Anaerobacillus alkaliphilus: one gene and its partner. Each later gene encodes a partner of the first gene's protein in a complex. Links are inferred from orthologs where the notes say so. Each region holds a gene or a part of one and is shown on either strand. Other genes may lie near its edges.

Region 1 (9,441 bases):
CTTCTTTATTCTCTCATATCTCTAGTAATTCATCTATGTTGTTTTCATGGTATTAATGGTAACTTTTAACGATTAATTTCTCAATAATTTAGTTGCATGGAAGGAAGCTTTATCATATCTCTTTTGTTTTTCAATTGGGTCAACTATTGCCCCATAAATCGCAAGATGACGCTTCATAAAGAAGCCATGCCATTTACGCCTAAGATATCCTTTAATTGTTCCCATTTGAAAACCCTCCAATTTCATTTTCGACAAATATCTACAAAAATCCACTTTTTCTATTATAACTCTAGATGTCAACCATGAATTGAGTCCAAGTTTCTATTTTTGATCGGGACTTTTGTTCTAAAAAAATTTCAGGAACGAAATTTAGTCGGTTTTAAATTGTATAGTTTCGGTTAAGATGAATATGTATTAAAGGAATGAAGGAAAGTTTGAAGCAGGAATTATGAAAAAGTCAGCGAATTATTACACAGGCAGTGTATATCGTTTGACCTTCACTGACCTTTAGATTATGATATACATAAACTTAGTATTATTAGAGGATTTAACAAATTAAGGAGGCTTTTATTATGAATTTAATCCCTACAGTTATTGAACAAACAAACCGCGGTGAACGTGCGTATGACATTTATTCTCGACTTTTAAAAGACCGCATCATCATGTTAGGAAGCGCAATTGATGACAATGTAGCTAACTCAATTGTTGCCCAGTTACTATTCTTAGCTGCAGAAGATCCAGAGAAAGATATTTCTCTATATATCAACAGCCCGGGTGGATCTATTACTGCTGGTATGGCTATTTATGACACTATGCAATTTATCCAACCTAAAGTGTCAACAATTTGTATTGGAATGGCTGCTTCAATGGGTGCTTTCTTATTAGCTGCTGGTGAAAAAGGAAAACGTTATGCACTTCCAAACAGTGAAGTGATGATTCACCAACCACTTGGTGGAACTCAAGGTCAGGCTTCTGATATCGAAATTCACGCTAGAAGAATTCTAGAGATGCGTGCTAAGTTAAACGAAATTTTAGCTGAACGCACTGGTCAACCAATCGAAATCATTCAACGTGACACAGACCGTGACAACTTCATGACAGCAGAAAAATCAAAAGAATACGGCTTAATTGATGATGTACTAACTAAGAAAAAATAATTATGCAAAAAAGCTAGGTCAATGCGACCTAGCTTTTTCTAATTGTGAATTGTCAATTGGTTGAAAGAAGAGCTTCGAAGCCTTCCCCAAGCTAATTCACAATTCCTAATTGACAATTGACAATTGTCTGATCCTACTCTTCTTTTTGTACAAATGCTACTAATGCATTAATTGCTTCGGCTTCATCTTTACCGTCAACAATAATGGTAATTTCTTTACCAGATCCTACAGCTAAGCTCATAATACCCATGATGCTTTTGGCATTTACTTTTCTGCCTTCTTTTTCAATAAAAATATTTGAACTAAATCTGTTTGCTTCTTGTACGAATAACGCGGCAGGACGTGCTTGTAATCCTGACTTACGGTTAACTACGACAGCTTTTTCTACCATTTCTTTCTCCTCCTTTGTACAATTCATGTATTCAATGTAATTCTTTTAATTTTTTGGTTCCTAACTACATTACGTTTAAAACTTATATTCGGCTTCACCATTTCGTAATTTGTTTGCAAACTCATCAATTTTTCTCAACCGATGATTTACTCCCGACTTACTTACCTTACCTGTGGAAACCATTTCACCTAACTCCTTGAGGGTTACATCTTGATGATTTACTCTAAGTTCAGCAATTTCTCTTAGCTTTTCTGGTAAGATGTTTAATCCCACCTCGCGTTGTATGAAGCGAATGTTTTCCACTTGTCGCATGGCAGCACCGACTGTTTTGTTTAAGTTAGCGGTTTCACAATTAACAAGTCGATTTACCGAATTTCTCATGTCTTTCATAATTCGAACATCTTCGAAGAACAATAAGGCTTGGTGCGCTCCGATGATATTTAAAAACTCAGTAATTTTCTCGCCTTCCTTAATGTAGATAATGAAACCTTTTTTTCTTTCTAATACTTTTGCATTTAGGTCATAGGAATTTGCTAACTCAAAAAGAGAAGTATTGTGTTCCTCATAAAGTGAGAAGACTTCGAGATGATAAGAAGATGTCTCAGGATGATTGACTGATCCTCCTGCAAGAAAGGCACCTCGTAAATAAGCTCTTTTGCAGCACCCATTCTTTTTTATATCATCTGATATTTCTCTAACAAATTGGAAGCCTTCCTTCATAATACCTAAATTCGCCAACAGTTTCTGCGCTTCCTGTGAAATTCTCACTAAATAGACATTATTTTTCTTTAGGCGCATCTTTTTTCGAACGAGCAACTCCACATGCACTGGGAATGTTTTCTTTATTAATGTATAAATTCTTCTAGCGATAGCAGCATTTTCAGTTGTAATATCTAAAACTAATTGTTTATTACTAAAAGATAAAGAACCATTCATTCGTATGAGGGCAGCTAATTCCGCTTCGGCGCAGCAACCTTCTGCATCGATTTGTGTTAATTCTTTTTTTGTCATCGCAGCGAAAGAAGACAAGGCTAGACCCCCTTTTAAATTGTCAATTATGAATTATGAATTGTGAATTGAATGGATTGAAGGTTTGCTTCGAAGCCTTTCTTACAATAATTCATAATTCATAATTCGAAATTCATAATTAAAGTAATGATAATAACAATTGTGAAAGTTTAATTGCGTCGTGACGCAAAAGATTGTCACGGTATATTAAGAGGCGATCGGCAACAATTTGATACGAGAGTTTTTGTAGCTCTACTTTATCATATTTGACGTCTTTAGCGCCTTCTTTTGCATAAAGCTCTAAATATTGTTTATCTATTTCTTGATTATTAACAATAATTGTCTCAATAATTCCTGTGCCTACATGTGAGACTAACGCTTGCACATGATCGCTTGCTGTATAGTTATCTGTTTCACCAGGCTGTGTCATTACGTTACATATATAAACCTTTTTCGCTGAAGCCTTTTTTACTGCTTCAGCAATCCCAGGCACGAGTAAGTTTGGTAAAACACTCGTATAAAGACTTCCAGGGCCAATAACGATTAAGTCTGCTTTTCTTATTGCTGTTAAGGTCTCGGCTAGTGGTTGAACGTTTTCAGGTGTCAAAAATACTCGCTTTATTTTTTTCCCAATTTTAGGGATGGTAGATTCACCAACAACTATACTTCCGTCGATCATTTCAGCCTTTAAGACAATGCTTTGATTTGCTGCAGGAAGAACTTTTCCACGAACATTTAATACTTTGCTGAGTTCATGAACTCCCTTTGCAAAATCACCTGTAATCGATGTCATACCAGCTAATAATAAGTTACCCAACGAATGGCCTTGTAAGCCATGACCGTTTTGGAAACGGTGTTGAAATAATTCTTCGACCAAGGGTTCCACCTCTGAAAGGGCAACTAGAACGTTTCGGACATCTCCAGGAGGAGGTATGTCAAATTCTTCACGAAGACGTCCTGAGCTACCGCCATCATCGGCGACAGTGACTATGGCAGTGATATCTACAGGGAACGTTTTTAACCCCCGTAAAATGGCTGATAAACCTGTTCCACCACCAATAACTACGATATTCGCTTTTTTCACCTAATTTCCCTTCCCTTTATGAACATCTCGGTGTGTAATAAACGTTTTATAATCGGTTGAATACTTTTTCCCAAAATACTCAGCAAGAGTGACTGAACGATGTTTACCACCCGTACACCCAATCGCAATCACAACTTGACTTTTCCCTTCACGTTTATAGTGAGGTAAGATATACGTCAATAAGTCATCAAGTTTCTCAATAAATTGCTGTGTTTCCGTCCATTTTAAAACATAAGAAGAAACTTCTTCTTCCAAGCCTGTCTTTGGTCTCATATGATCAATATAATGAGGATTTGGTAAGAAACGAACATCAAATACTAAATCAGCGTCTATTGGCATTCCGTATTTAAAGCCAAATGACATCACATTTACTGAGAACGAATGCTGCTCAGCAGCAGAAAAACGCTCGATAATTTTTTCGCGTAGCTGAACTGGTTTTAAATCCGTTGTATCTATAATTTGTTGTGCTTGACCTTTAAGTTCTTCAAGCATTTCTCTCTCTAGTTGAATCCCCTCTAATGGGAGACCCTTTGGTGCTAATGGATGTGAACGGCGAGTCTCTTTATAACGTTGTACAAGCTTACTATCTTTTGCATCTAAAAAGATGATTTGTGGTTTAACTTCAGTCACTGTTCCTAAATAATCGATTGATTGAAAAAGTTGATCAAAGAACTCACGACCACGAAGGTCAATAACTAATGCTACTTTATTCATTTCCCCTGAGCTTTCAATAAGCTCAATAAATTTAGGAATTAACGCGGGTGGCAGATTATCAACACAGAAGAAGCCTAAATCCTCGAAACTTTGTACCGCAACCGTTTTTCCCGCACCTGACATTCCTGTAATAATGACTACTTGTATATCTCGTTTTGCTGACATAAGTGCTTCTCCCTTTCTTTATATGATTTTAAGGCTATGTTTGTTCAACAATTACGTAATTGTAAAGTAATCTCACAACATTTATTTCGCTGGGTCTAATTCATAGGATAATAACTCAAAATCTTTTGTATAATAAAATGTACCGTAAATGACGTCGTCTGAATACAAAATATGTTCAAAGATAAACACATCGCCTGGGGCCATCGGTAGCTTTTTCACATTTTCTATCTCTTGCCACTCTAAGTGACCTTCTGGTGACTCATCTAAAATGTCTCCCGTAACCTTTGTCGAACGGAAGGTAAACATCATCCACTCATCAAGAATGGTCTCTTTATCTTTAATAACAATCGTAAAAACCCCTTTAATCTCAGGGGCATGAATGTCTAAGCCGGTTTCTTCACGAAATTCCCTTGTGACAGCTTCTTTGATGGACTCTCCGCTTTCCATTTTTCCACCTGGTGCTACCCACCAACCTCTTGAAGGCTTTTGTAACAATAATACTTTCTGATCAATCTTGACGACACAATTCGTAACTCTTTGCAAAGTTCCCACCTCTGTACTAGTCATTTCAAAAATTGAGAGAAACACAGTTAATTTTATAGCTTAACATACTCTTTTTCTTTTATATAGTATACTATATTTTTCAGATCGTAACATTCCTAAAAAATGTAAGTCTTTATGTATGTGAAATGTTTCCTATAATATTATTACACAATATTTTTTTGCAGTAAAATAATTTCTGAAAATTCAAGTTCCTTTTAGACAAAAAAAGAGCACGAACAGCGTTCATTCGTGCGACAAGAAAGTATATAAAAAAGGGGGTCAATTACTTACTCATATCATAACCTTATTATATTTCAAAACTGTTACAACTGAATTAAAAGCGGGTAACTTTTTGTTAAGATAGTGTAATTTGCGTTTTATACCTTGTCTAATTATTTACAAATCGTCCTTGCTATCAGGGGTAAACAGTTTTAAAAGGACACCTAGAACAGGTGCCCTAAACCTTTACTTCTTAAGTTCTTCCATTAGTTCTTCCACATAATGTTGAGCCGCTTGAGCAGCAATACTACCATCACCTGTAGCAGTTACAATTTGACGCAATGTTTTTTCACGAATATCACCAGCCGCAAAAATTCCTGGAACTCTCGTTTCCATTTGGTCATTTGTTTCCACATAACCGTTTGCATTGATAATCCCTAAATTTTTAATGGCATCATTTAACGGTTCCATTCCGATGTAAATAAACACGCCGTCTGTTTTAAATTCTTGTTCAGTGCCATCATTGTTTTTGATCGTGACACTGCCGACTTTGCGATTATCTTCATTAATAGAAGTAACAACAGAGTTCCAGATGAAATTAATTTTTTCATTGGCAAATGCGCGATCTTGAAGGATTTTTTGCGCTCGAAGCTCGTCACGACGGTGAACAATTGTAACTTTCGTTGCAAAGCGCGTTAGGTAGACCGCTTCTTCAACAGCTGAATCTCCCCCACCTACAACAACTAGCTCTTTCCCTCTGAAAAACGCTCCGTCACAAACTGCACAATAAGAAACGCCACGTCCGCCTAATTCATTTTCACCTGGAACACCAAGCTTTTTATATTTAGCACCTGTTGCAACAATGATAGCTCGACCTTTAAATTCCTTACTACCTGTTACAACTGTTTTATATTCTTTTCCGTCTTTAATTTCTTTGATATCCCCATATGCGTATTCGGCACCAAACTTTTTCGCATGATCAAACATTTTTGTTGATAGATCAGGACCTAAAATGCTTTCATAGCCAGGGTAATTTTCCACGTCTTCTGTATTTGCCATTTGTCCCCCAGGCACACCACGTTCAAGCATTAACGTAGATAGATTTCCTCGAGATGTATAAACAGCTGCTGTCATCCCTGCTGGACCAGCACCCGCTATGATGACGTCATAAATTTTTTCTTCACTCATTCCATTCAACTCCCTAGTGGCATTGATATTTCTATATAAAGTAGACTGTAATATCTCTAACAATTACTATCCTAATAAATCCGGCAAAATAAGTCCAATATACTGCTCAAGATAAATATGTAGACAATAAAAATGCAAAGTAACATTGTTTACGTAGTTACTTTGCAGGCAAGGTTACCATATTTAATTTTCACAACAAGGAATGTATTTATTCTACCACTCATTCTGAACGGAATAATTGTAAGATGGTGTTATCCTATTACCTTCTTTTAGTATATCAAGATTTGCGATTGCAGAGTCATTGCCGTGTGTCGCTAACTTTTCCCAAAGTGTAATAGCTTTCTTTGTTCTGCCTGTATAATAGGCCGCTACGCCCAGCTGATAAATAAACTTGGTTGAATCGCCGAAGCCTTTACGAGTAAGGCGTTCTAAACCTTTATAAGCCAACTCATGTTCAGCTATTTTTCCAAAGGCTATCGCTATACTATAGTCATGGTCTAAGTCCAAGCTCCATACATTTGCTAATGACTGAGCGATTTCTTTGGCTTTCTTTTGTTCACCTGTCTCAAAAAGGTAGGTCATCAAATGACATCTTGCCAAAAGATTGTCTTCCTTTTCCAATACTGATCTAAGGAGTTCAATAGCCTTTTTAGCTTTGCCACTTAAATAAGTAGCTTCTGCTAAGCGAATGTGGGCCATCCAGTAATCAGGTCTCTCTATTAACAGTTCTGAGAAGAATTCAATAGCTTTTTGGTAATTTCCCTTTTTCAACTCATGTGATGCTAGTTCATAACGAATTAAGAACGTCTCTGCTTCAGCAAAAAGATCATCCTCTTCTTCTTGGATCAGTTCGAGTAGGTCTTCAATATCCTCTAAAAATTCACCATCAGGGTCTTTCTCAATATATAAAAGTGCTTCTTTTCTCGCGTGTTCAAATAACCCAAGATTGGCGTAGTTATTTGCTAAAAAGAAGTAGCATTCAGGCATTTCGTCACCTAAATTATCATCTATGATTTTTTGTAAACTTTCATTCGAGCGATGAAACTCTCCTAAGTCAGCATGAACGATGGCTAACTGGCATTGAAACGCCGGTTCCTTAGGATCTAGTTTGACAGCACGCTCAAGATAACGTTGTGCTTTCATCATGTTTTTTTCACGATAAGCTTCTATTCCTTTGTTATAGAAATAGGCGCCATCTTGGAGATTAGAGATGACTAACCCCATTTGAGTTACTTTTTCCGTATGTTTACCCATTTCTACCTCCCATACTACAAATGGTTACTCGCGTAGTATATCACTTTTCTGTCTGTTTGTTAATGAGCAAGACGTTATTTTATTGTAATGTTTTTTGGGTGTTTGGGGCGAGTGTTACGTATATCAGGTACGTCATTTTGGCGATAAGCTAGCTTTGGAGTTTTTGTGGATACAGTAGAGGGTTTTTTCGTTAGTAGGCTGAGTTTTTAGTTATTAGAGGGAAGTTGGTTGGTTTTATTGATATTTTGACTGATTTTTACATTTGTTAGGAGGATGGTGGTTAATTCTCTCGGTATTTTGACTAACTTTTCTAGTTGTTAGGAGAAGCGCGTTAAATTCTCTTGTTATTTTGACTGACTTTACCAATTTTTAGGAGGATTCTGTTTAATTCTCTCAGTATTTCGACTAACTTTTCCAGTTGTTAGGAGAATTGTGTTTAATCCTATCGTTATTTTGACTAACTTTACCAGTTTTTAGGAGAAATACGTTTAATCCTCTCGTTATCTCGACTAACTTTTCCAGTTGTTAGGATATTTCTGTTTAATCATCTTGTTATTCTGACTAACTTTACCAGATGTTAGGAGGATCGCGTTTAATTCTCTTGTTATTTTGACTAACTTTACCAGATGTTAGGAGGATTGCGTCTAATTCTCTTGTTATTTTGACTAACTTTACCAGATGTTAGGATATTTCTGTTTAATCATCTTGTTATTTTGACTAACTTTTCCAGTTGTTAGGAGGATCGCGTTTAATTCTCTTGTTATTTTGACTAATTTTACCAGATGTTAGGAGGATCACGTCTAATTCTCTTGTTATTTTGACTAACTTTACCAGTTTTTAGGAGAATTGCGTTTAATTCTCTCGGTATTTTGACTAACTTTACCAGATGTTAGGAGGATCGCGTTTAATTCTCTCATCATTAACCCTCATCTCCATGGAAATTCCTCTTCTACAAACGAAACAAACGCAAGGTCACTTCCTCCCTTGCGTTTGCCAGTTATTTTGCATGTCTTTCTTTCAATGTATCGAGAACTGTATCTAGTGAAAGATTTTGTTCTCGCATAACGACAAGGAGGTGGAATAATAAGTCGGCAATCTCCCAGCGTAATTCCTCTGGGTCACGATTTTTAGCTGCAATAATGACTTCGCCGGCCTCTTCACCGATCTTTTTCAACATCTTATCAATGCCTTTTTCAAATAAGTAGGTGGTATAAGATCCTTCAGGGCGCTCTGCCTCACGCTGGGCAATCGTTGCTTCAAGCAGGTTTAAGATTTCATAACGGTTATCCGTGTTTGCTACTTCTTCTTCTAAAAGAGAGTCACTAAAGCAGCTATACGAACCTGTGTGACAAGCAGGACCTGCCGGAACAACTAACACCACTAGGGCATCTTGGTCACAGTCAAAACGAATATCGACAACCTTTTGAGTATTGCCAGACGTTGCTCCTTTATGCCAAAGTTCTTGCCTTGAGCGACTATAAAACCAGGTTTCTTTCGTCTCAATCGTTTTTTGTAGTGATTCCTCGTTCATATAAGCGACAGTAAGTACTTCCTTACTGGTAGCATCCTGTACGACTGCTGGGATTAGTCCTTTTTCATCAAATTTGATGTTCATTAGCGAACTTCAACCCCTTTCTGTTTTAAAAAGGTTTTCACTTCTGCAACAGATGTTTCTTTGTAGTGAAAAATGGAAGCTGCAAGAGCTGCATCAGCCTTTG
Region 2 (9,435 bases), on another replicon or contig:
GAAATTATTGGTTTCTTCCAACGAGCAGGTTGGGGAGAGTTAACACTGTTAAAAGAAAAAAAATCAGAATTAACCTTTGAGTTAACGTCTAGCTTATTTGGGCAAAAAAAACAAATACATCGACCTCTAGAAGCTGGTTTTCTAGCTGAGCAAATTCAACGTATTGTCGGGTATATGACAGAAACAAACGAAGTACAAAAAAAAGGGCATCCAACGCTGATTTTTCACGTTAAATGGGATGTGTACGATGAAAGCGTGTAAAAAACGAGCAGCATCAAGATGCTGCTCGTTTTCTCAGTAATACTAAACAGTAACCTTAACTTTATCTAATTGAAATTCTTCATGAAGTGTCTCGACAGCCAACACCATATCTTTTTGGTCTACAACCGTAGAAACTTTAATTTCTGATGTACTAACCATTTTTATTAAAATCCCTTTTTCTGAAAGAGCTTTAAACATTTGACCAGCCACACCTGGATTAGAGATCATTCCTGAACCTACTATTGATACTTTGGCTAGTCCTGTTTCGTGCAAGATTTCTTGAAATTTTAATGTTTCACGATTTTGCTCAAGTACTTCTAACGTTTCAGTTAACTTCTCAGAAAGAACTGAAAAGGAAATATTTGTATTCTCACTTGCGATGACATTTTGGATAATAATATCCACATTCACATTGTTTGCAGCTAGTGTTGTAAATAAATTTGATAGTCCTTCAATTTGGTTTGGCATGCCACAAACTGATATTTTAGCCACATTACTTTCAAAAGCTAGACCACGTACAACTAAATTCTCTTCCACTGTTACTTCCTCCTCAATCATTGTGCCTTCTTCTTCAACCATACTAGAACGAACCGTTAATTTTACCTGATAATTTTTTGCAAACTCAACAGCACGAGGATGTAATACTCCTGCACCAAGGTTTGCTAATTCTAACATTTCATCATAGGAAATTGAGCTTAATTTCCGAGCATTTTTTACTACTCTTGGGTCTGTTGTAAATACGCCTGTTACATCAGTAAAGATATCACAACGATCAGCATGTAAGCCAGCTGCGAGAGCAACTGCTGTCGTATCTGATCCTCCTCTTCCTAAAGTAGTAATTTCATCATCTACAGTTACACCTTGGAAACCAGCAACAATAACGATTTTCCCTGCACCCAAATGTTGTTTAATTGTTTCTTCCTCAAACTTCGTAATACGAGCATTGCTATGGCAAGCTTCTGTGATAATCCCTGCCTGCCAGCCAGTTAATGAAACTGCCTCATAACCTCTCGCCTGTAATGCCATTGATAATAACGATATAGTCACTTGCTCACCAGTACTAAGTAGCATATCCATCTCTCTTTTACTAGGCTTATCCGTTATATCGTTAGCCAATTTTACTAACTCATCAGTTGACTTACCCATCGCAGAGACAACTACGACAACCTGATCACCGTTTTCAACCGTTTCTATCACTCTACCTGCAACATGTTTGATTCTTTCTACACTTCCAACTGAAGTTCCACCGAATTTTTGCACCACTAACCCCATACGTAACATCCTTTCAATTTCTATATTTTCCCCAATTCTATCTCAGTAGTTTTTCCATATAAAAAAGCATCAGTAAGAAGAAAACCCTCACTGATGCTTTAACTTTTTAATGTGTTAAAACAATAGAAACGAAAAATAATGTTCCCGTACACGTGAGATAGTTCTCCACACAATCATTGGGGTGACTGTGTGACAGCCCTACATTTCTTCAATGCAGGTCCAGCATAAAACTCGTGAGCGAGTGTTACACTTCGGCAAATTCCCCTTTTAATTATCATTACTGGACCTCATCATCCTACGATAATTTACTCTTGGTTTTTGCACCTCTACCACCACTTCAACATTTGAAGTATTGGATATTCAATTAAGAAGTAGTTTATCAGAAAAAAAAGTAATTGTAAATGTGGGAGAGAAAGAAAAACTCTCCATCTTACTCTTTTAGTTTTTCCATTAGAGCCAATGCTACTTTTTCTGGTATTCCTATGCTACGAAAATCTTCTAACTCGGCTTCTTTCATTTTCTTAACTGATCCAAAATGTTTTAACAATGTACGTTTCCGTTTCTCTCCTACTCCATCAATATCATCAAGAACAGATGTAAACAAAGTTTTGCTACGAATTTGACGATGAAATGTAATTGCAAAACGGTGAACTTCATCTTGGATCCGTTGCAACAAATAAAACTCCTGACTATCTCTTTTTAATGGGATTATTTCAGGTGGATCACCCATTAATAATTGTGACGTTCGGTGTTTATCATCTTTTGCCAAACCACATACGGGAATTGATAAACCTAACTCGTCTTCAATAACACTTTGAGCAGCTGAAATTTGTCCCTTACCTCCATCAATCACAATTAGGTCAGGTAATGGTTGGTTTTCTTTAAGTTGTCTTAAATAACGTCTTCTAACAACCTCTCTCATTGATTCATAGTCATCCGGGCCTGTTACTGTTTTCACTTTATATTTTCGATATCCTTTACGATTTGGTTTTCCATCAACAAACGAGACCATAGCGGAAACTGGATCTACACCTTGAATGTTCGAATTATCAAAGGCTTCAATTAGATGGGGTGAATGAATATTTAAAGCAATCCCTAAGTTTTCAATAGCCCTAACCGTTTTTGCTTCGTCACGTTCAATTAAAGCGAACTTTTCTTTTAAAGCCGCTTCTGCGTTTTTACCTGCCAGTTCAATTAAGTCCTTCTTGGGTCCTTTTTGAGGATGAACGGTTCGAACTTGGATAAAATCACTAGCTAGCTCTTTATCAATTGATTTTGGTAGGAATATTTCCTTGGGCTTAATGTGCTCTTTTTGACTATAGAATTGTCCTAGGAATGTTAAAAATTCATCATCAGGCTCTTGATAAACTGGAAACAGCGAAACATCACGTTCTATTAGCTTTCCCTGACGAACAAAAAAGACCTGTACACACATCCAGCCTTTATCGTAAGCAAAGCCAAAAACGTCCCGATCAACATCATCAGCAATTGTTATCCTCTGCTTTTCCATCACTGCCTCAATGTGTTGAATTTGGTCACGGTATTCCTTTGCTCGTTCGAACTCTAATGCTTCAGCAGCCTTTTCCATTTTAGCAAACAAATCTTTTTTAATTTCTTTATGACCACCGTTCAAGAAACGAGAGATCTCCTCAACCATTTCACGATTTGTAGCTTCGCTCACTTCTTGAATGCATGGTCCTAGGCATTGGTTAATATGATAATATAGGCATACTCTATCGGGTATGGTGCTACATTTTCTTAATGGATATAGACGATCAAGAAGTTTTTTCGTCTCACTAGCTGCCCCAGCATTAGGGTAAGGACCAAAATACTTTCCTTTATCCTTCTTTACATTTCTAGTTGTAATTAACCTAGGATGTTCTTCAGCAGTAATTTTCAAATATGGGTAACTTTTGTCATCCTTTAACATCACATTATATTTCGGATCATACTTCTTAATTAAATTATGTTCCAAGATTAATGCTTCAAGGTTCGATGACGTGATAATATATTCAAAATCTTCTATCTCACTTACTAACAACTGCGTTTTTCCATCATGAGAACCAGTAAAATAAGACCTAACTCTATTTTTCAATATTTTTGCCTTACCAACGTAAATAATTGTTCCTTGTCGATCTTTCATCAAGTAACAACCAGGTTGATCTGGCAATATTGCAAGTTTTTCCTTAAGTTTCTCCATTTTAATCACCTACTTATCGATGATATTTATATGAGAGTAACTATAACATAATTGTCTGTGAAATGTAGAATGTAAAATGTAGAAGATATTTTTTACACACAAAAAAGCCACTTTAAAAGTGGCTTTCGTACTAAACGTGTTTATTTAATAATTCAGCTAAAGCTTCTTTTGGTTGGAAACCAACAACTTGATCAACAACCTCACCGTCTTTAATTACTAATAATGTTGGAATACTCATGACTCCAAATTTACCAGCTGTTTCTTGATTTTCATCAACATCAATTTTTACAATTTTAGCTTTATCGCCTAGTTCAGCGTCAAGTTCTTCTAGTACCGGTGCAATCATTTTGCAAGGTCCACACCATGGTGCCCAAAAGTCTACTAAAACTACTCCTTCACTTGTTTCACTAGTAAAGGTTTGATCCGTCACGTTTACAATTGCCATTGTTAAATCCTCCCTAAAATCCATCTTTTTACCTCATAGCGTATTATAACATCTTTTTAACAAAGCTAGCTACAAAATTGCTTACACTATGAAATTTCCCTTACTTAAGGAATTATATCCACGTATTTTCGTAAATATTATAAGCGAGCCCAATGGGCTCGCTTCGTTTGTTATGAGCTTACTACTTCTTTCTTGAATTCTTCAATTAAAAGTGGTAACACTTCAAATAGGTCTCCGACAATTCCGTAATCAGCAATGCTGAAAATAGAAGCCTCAGGATCTTTATTTACTGCAACGATACATTTTGAGTTAGACATTCCAGCTACGTGTTGGATTGCTCCAGAAATACCTAATGCAATATAAAGGTCTGGAGTTACAACTTTACCTGTCTGACCAATTTGTAGCGCATAGTCACAATAGTCAGCGTCACAAGCTCCACGTGATGCACCAACTGCTGCTCCCAGAACATCTGCTAATTCATAGAGCTTTTTAAAGCCTTCCTCACTTTTCACACCGCGACCACCAGAAACAATAATTTTTGCTTCTGATAAATCAACTCCACCTGTGCTTTTGCGAACAACTTCTTTAATAATAGTACGAAGATCTTTAATTTCTACATCAAGAGCCTTTACTTCGCCAGTTCTTGACTCATCCTTATCTAAAGGAGGAATGTTATTCGGACGAATTGTAGCTAAGATCATTCCATCTGTCACAACTTTTTTCTCGAATGCTTTCCCTGAATATATTGGACGAGTAAAGATTACTTCTTCTCCAACAGCTTCTAATTCAATTGCATCAGAAATTAATCCCGATTGTTTTTTCATTGCGATACGTGGTGCAAGATCTTTCCCTACAGCTGTATGACCCATAAATACTGCATCAGGAGTTTCAGCATCAATTACTTGTAATAAAGCTTGAGAGTATGCATCTGGTGTATACTCTTTTAAACTACTATTCTCAACTGTAATCACTCTGTCCGCACCGTAATAAAATAGCTCTGAAGTTAAACCGCTTACATTTTCACCTAATACTACACTTACAACCTCTCCACCATTTGCTACTTTTTTACCTGCAGCAATTGCTTCAAAGGAAACGTTACGAAATGAATTATCACGTACATCAGCAAGAACTAATACTTTTCTAGCCATTTATAAATCCCCTCCAGTTAAATTACTTTTGCTTCTGTCTTTAATAATGAAACAAGTTCTTTTGCTTGAGCTGCAATATCACCAGTTAGAACTTTACCAGCTGCTTTCGAAGGCGGTAGAAAGATTTCTACTGTTTTGGTTTTTGCTTCTACATCTTCTTCTTCAAGATCAAGATCATCTAATTCAAGACGCTCTAGCGGCTTTTTCTTCGCTTTCATAATTCCTGGAAGTGAAGGGTATCTTGGCTCATTTAAGCCTTGTTGAGCAGTTACAAGAATTGGTAAGGAAACTTCAACAACTTCTTTATCTCCTTCAACATCTCGTTCGATTGTAGCTACAGTTCCATCAATGTCAATTTTCGTGATTGATGTAATGTGAGCGATGTTTAACTCTTCTGCAATTCTTGGACCTACTTGACCTGATCCACCATCAACAGCTACATTACCACCTAAGATAATATCAAACTCTTTATCTTTTAACACAGTAGCTAAAACTTTCGCGGTCGTGAATTGATCTTTTGCCTCTACCTCTTCGCTATCAACAAGAATTGCTTTGTCAGCACCCATTGCTAATGCAGTACGAAGTTCTTTTTCAGCATCTTCTTCACCAAATGAGATCACTGTTACTTCACCGCCATGTTTTTCACGAAGAACTAATGCTTCCTCAATTGCGTATTCATCGTAAGGATTGATGATAAATTCTGCACCATCCTCATTTATAGAGCCGTTGCTTACTGTAATCTTTTCTTCTGTATCGAAGGTTCTCTTCATTATTACAAAAATATTCATTCCTTTAACCTCCCTTAAGTTATGGACAAGTGTTTTTAAAATAATCGTTTTTTGTGAAATTATTATGTTCTCTAGTTGTCTTTAAACTGAGGTGCCCTTTTTTCAATAAAGGCTTTAATACCTTCTTTACCATCCTCAGAGTCAAAAGCGATGCCAAATAATTCAGCTTCCTTTTTAACCCCTTCTTCGTAATTATGATGGTTTACATATGTTAGCAATTCAAGAGCTAGTCTCATAGAAACAGCACTCTTTTTAACAAGTTTATTTGCTAACTCATATGCTTTTTCCATTAATTCCTCTTCATTATATGCATGGTTTGCTAAACCAAGGGTTACAGCCTCTTTACCAGAGATCGGTTCACTTGTTAACATCATTTCTGCTGCTTTGGCAACACCTACATAGCGGGGTAACCTCTGACTACCCGCAAAGCCTGGAATTAGCCCAAGCTGTAGTTCTGGTAAGCCCAATTTTGTTGATTCTGAAACAAGTCTGATGTGACAAGCCATAGCTAACTCAAGACCACCACCTAATGCAGCTCCATGAATAGCAGCAATGATAGGTTTTTTGAACTGTTCAATGCGATCAAATAACTTTTGACCATATTGTGCTAAATGAGCAAAATCAGCTCCTGTTTCTACGGTAGTAAATTCTTTAATATCGGCACCCGCTGCAAAAAATCTACCTTGTCCATGTAGAACGATTACTTTTACTTCATCATCATTCTCAAGTTGATCCAAGACTGTAGATAATTCACGAAGCAATGGAGACGATAAGGCGTTCGCAGGGGGATGATTAATCGTAATTGTTGCAATCCGCCCTTCCTGTTTAACAAGGAAAAATTGGTACGTAGACAACCTCACTCACTCCTTTGATTTACTCAATGCTTAATTCTATTAATCTCTAAGTTCATGTAGTACGTTACTAAATAATTATTCCACATATTCCAGCAAAATTGAATATTAAGAAAATTATTTGTAAAAATTTTTGAGAATTTAAGGCAGAGTCGAGTCGTAAGCAAGAAGCTTACACTCAAACTCTTGACGATAAACCTCAATTAAAGCACTACCGAACTAGCATTGACTCATTTACTTAAAGCCTTTAATAGCATTTTGTGAACCGATGGTGCAAGAGCCACTAAACTGTATCTATGTTCTTTCATGACCCAGTTTGTGACAACCTCATCAATTGTACCGAAGACCATTTGCCTAGCAATTCGGACATCTAGTTCTTCCGAAAAAATTCCTTCCTTAATACCAAGTAAAATGACCGTATCAATCAGTTTTAAGTAACCTTTCAACACCTCATTAATACGATTACGTAATTCTATGTTGGATTGTCGTAGTTCTAACTGAGTTACAATTGCTAATGCATGGTTATCTTCTAATTGTTGAAGATGCATACTTATTAATAATAATAATTTCTCCTCAATTGACGTTTCTCCTGCTAGTTCATCTTCAATCTTTTGAATAAATCTCCCCATCTTCTCTTGAAAGAGAGAAACAAGGATGTCTTCTTTATTTTTAAAGTAAAGATAGATCGTTCCGTCAGCTACCCCTGCTTCTTTTGCAATTTTAGAGACTTGTGAGTGATGATAGCCATTTTGGGCGATAACCTTTACAGCAGCTTCGATGATCTGTTCATATTTTTGGCCTCTTCGCTTAGCCACTCGGTTTTCCCCTTTCACCATGATATAATGAATGACTATTCATTCATATTTTTTATTTTAGTCTATGATTGTATGAATGTCAATCCTCTTCTCATTATAAGAAACTCAAATATGAAATTTTTGGAGAATAAGGAAATTGCAATTGGAAATAGTAAGGTTATTCGTTATTTATTACTTGTATTAACACAATTTTGAAAGGGATGTAACTGATGACCACACAAACCTCTAATGATATGTACCGACCTACAAAGATATTTTTCTACTCGTCACTGATATGGCTTGTAGTCGGTATGCTTTACGGTCTAATATTGTCACTAAAATTTATTTGGCCAAATTTTTTAGTATGGGGTCCACTACAGGTTTACCTTCAATTTGGGAGAATCCGCCCAGTCCATACTAATATGTTGCTGTTTGGTTGGCTCACTATGGCAAACATAGGTGCTTTATTTTATGTTATCCCTAAACTCTGTCGGAATCAACTAGCTTTTCCAAAGATGGCTGTTTCCCTCGCGTATATTTGGAACTTTGTTATCGTTGCTGGTTCGATTGCCTTAACTTTAGGTTATACAACAACTACAGAATATGGCGAATGGCCGTTATGGCTTGATGTCGTTGTTGTTTTAGGAATAATTACATTGGCATTTATATGTTTTACTACAATTGCCCAACGTAATGAAAAACAACTTTATGTTAGTCTGTGGTATTTCATGGGTTCCCTGATTTGGTTACCTGGACTTTATATCATTGGTAACCTGCCATATAAATTACTGTCAGGTGTTCCACAATTCTTAATTTTTTGGTTTTATGGTCACAATGTCATCGGACTCTGGTTTACAACTGTAGGTGTTGGTTTAATTTATTACTTACTACCATACTTATCGAAAAACCCACTTTATAGTCATCGTTTATCATTAATCGGATTTTGGACAATCGCGACTTTCTATGTATGGAATGGGCCTCACCATCTACAAAATGGTCCTATCCCAATGTGGTTAATGAAAGCTGGTATCATCCCTTCAGTACTTCTTATCATTCCCGTATGGGCTGTACTTGCCAATGTGTTCGGAACGATGAAAGGAAAATGGCATGTTGTCGCTCACAATACACCTTTAAAGTTTCTAGTCTCGGGGTCGATTTTTTATCTAATAACCTGTTTACAAGGTCCTTTCCAGTCACTTCAAGGACCTAGTTCAATTGTAAAATTCACTGATTGGGTTCCTGGTCATGCTCATCTACCGGTCTTTGGTGCGTTTAGTTACGTTGCATTCGCGATGATGTATTATGTCCTTCCAAAAATAACATATCAAAATATCTATTCTGAAAAATTAATGGAAACCCATTTTTGGATGTCAACAATTGGCTTGTTATTATTTACGTTTAGTACTTGGACAGCTGGCGTTTTTGAGGGATTTGCATGGATTGAAGGTGCACAATATGGACTTCGATTTGTTGAGATGCTAATAGCGATGCAACCCTTCTTTTGGATTAGGGCAGTTGGTGGTGTATTAATGTTTGTCGCACAAATTTTCTTTATCATTAATCTCTATAAGACAATCCGCCTTTCGAAGAAAACTCAAAACACGAATGAAAGTACAGCTTGATAAGACAATTGAGAATTATGAATTTTGAATTATGAATTTTGAATTATGAATTTT

Evidence for each region.
Region 2: the proteins of trxB (region 1) and trxA are in contact, whole or in part, in a crystal structure (PDB 1F6M), measured with the Escherichia coli proteins. The link is inferred for Anaerobacillus alkaliphilus from one-to-one orthologs.

Annotation. Positions count from the first base shown.
Region 1 is NZ_QOUX01000032.1:146,952-156,392, reverse strand. What follows is about bases 4,499-7,483. They hold trxB (thioredoxin-disulfide reductase), read right to left. Parts: upstream 6,470-7,483; coding sequence 5,528-6,469; downstream 4,499-5,527. Other genes in these bases: DS745_RS09600 (tetratricopeptide repeat protein), read right to left, coding at 6,683-7,483; DS745_RS09610 (8-oxo-dGTP diphosphatase), read right to left, coding at 4,601-5,062; rapZ (RNase adapter RapZ), read right to left, coding at 4,499-4,519. Also shown: DS745_RS24570 (hypothetical protein), read right to left, coding at 73-225; ATP-dependent Clp endopeptidase proteolytic subunit ClpP, read left to right, coding at 573-1,157; DS745_RS09630 (HPr family phosphocarrier protein), read right to left, coding at 1,291-1,548; DNA-binding protein WhiA, read right to left, coding at 1,624-2,559; DS745_RS09620 (gluconeogenesis factor YvcK family protein), read right to left, coding at 2,696-3,640; more of rapZ, read right to left, coding at 3,641-4,498; more of DS745_RS09600, read right to left, coding at 7,484-7,723; bifunctional phosphoribosyl-AMP cyclohydrolase/phosphoribosyl-ATP diphosphatase HisIE, read right to left, coding at 8,721-9,338; imidazole glycerol phosphate synthase subunit HisF, read right to left, coding at 9,338-9,441.
Region 2 is NZ_QOUX01000046.1:818,882-828,316, forward strand. Bases 2,522-5,500 are described here. They hold trxA (thioredoxin), read right to left. Parts: upstream 4,179-5,500; coding sequence 3,864-4,178; downstream 2,522-3,863. Other genes in these bases: uvrC (excinuclease ABC subunit UvrC), read right to left, coding at 2,522-3,733; DS745_RS19225 (electron transfer flavoprotein subunit alpha/FixB family protein), read right to left, coding at 4,349-5,326; DS745_RS19230 (electron transfer flavoprotein subunit beta/FixA family protein), read right to left, coding at 5,344-5,500. In the rest of the region: DS745_RS19205 (YslB family protein), read left to right, coding at 1-261; DS745_RS19210 (aspartate kinase), read right to left, coding at 304-1,533; more of uvrC, read right to left, coding at 1,964-2,521; more of DS745_RS19230, read right to left, coding at 5,501-6,114; DS745_RS19235 (enoyl-CoA hydratase), read right to left, coding at 6,186-6,968; DS745_RS19240 (TetR/AcrR family transcriptional regulator), read right to left, coding at 7,196-7,780; DS745_RS19245 (cbb3-type cytochrome c oxidase subunit I), read left to right, coding at 8,014-9,381. UniProt on the Escherichia coli protein: Participates in various redox reactions through the reversible oxidation of its active center dithiol to a disulfide and catalyzes dithiol-disulfide exchange reactions.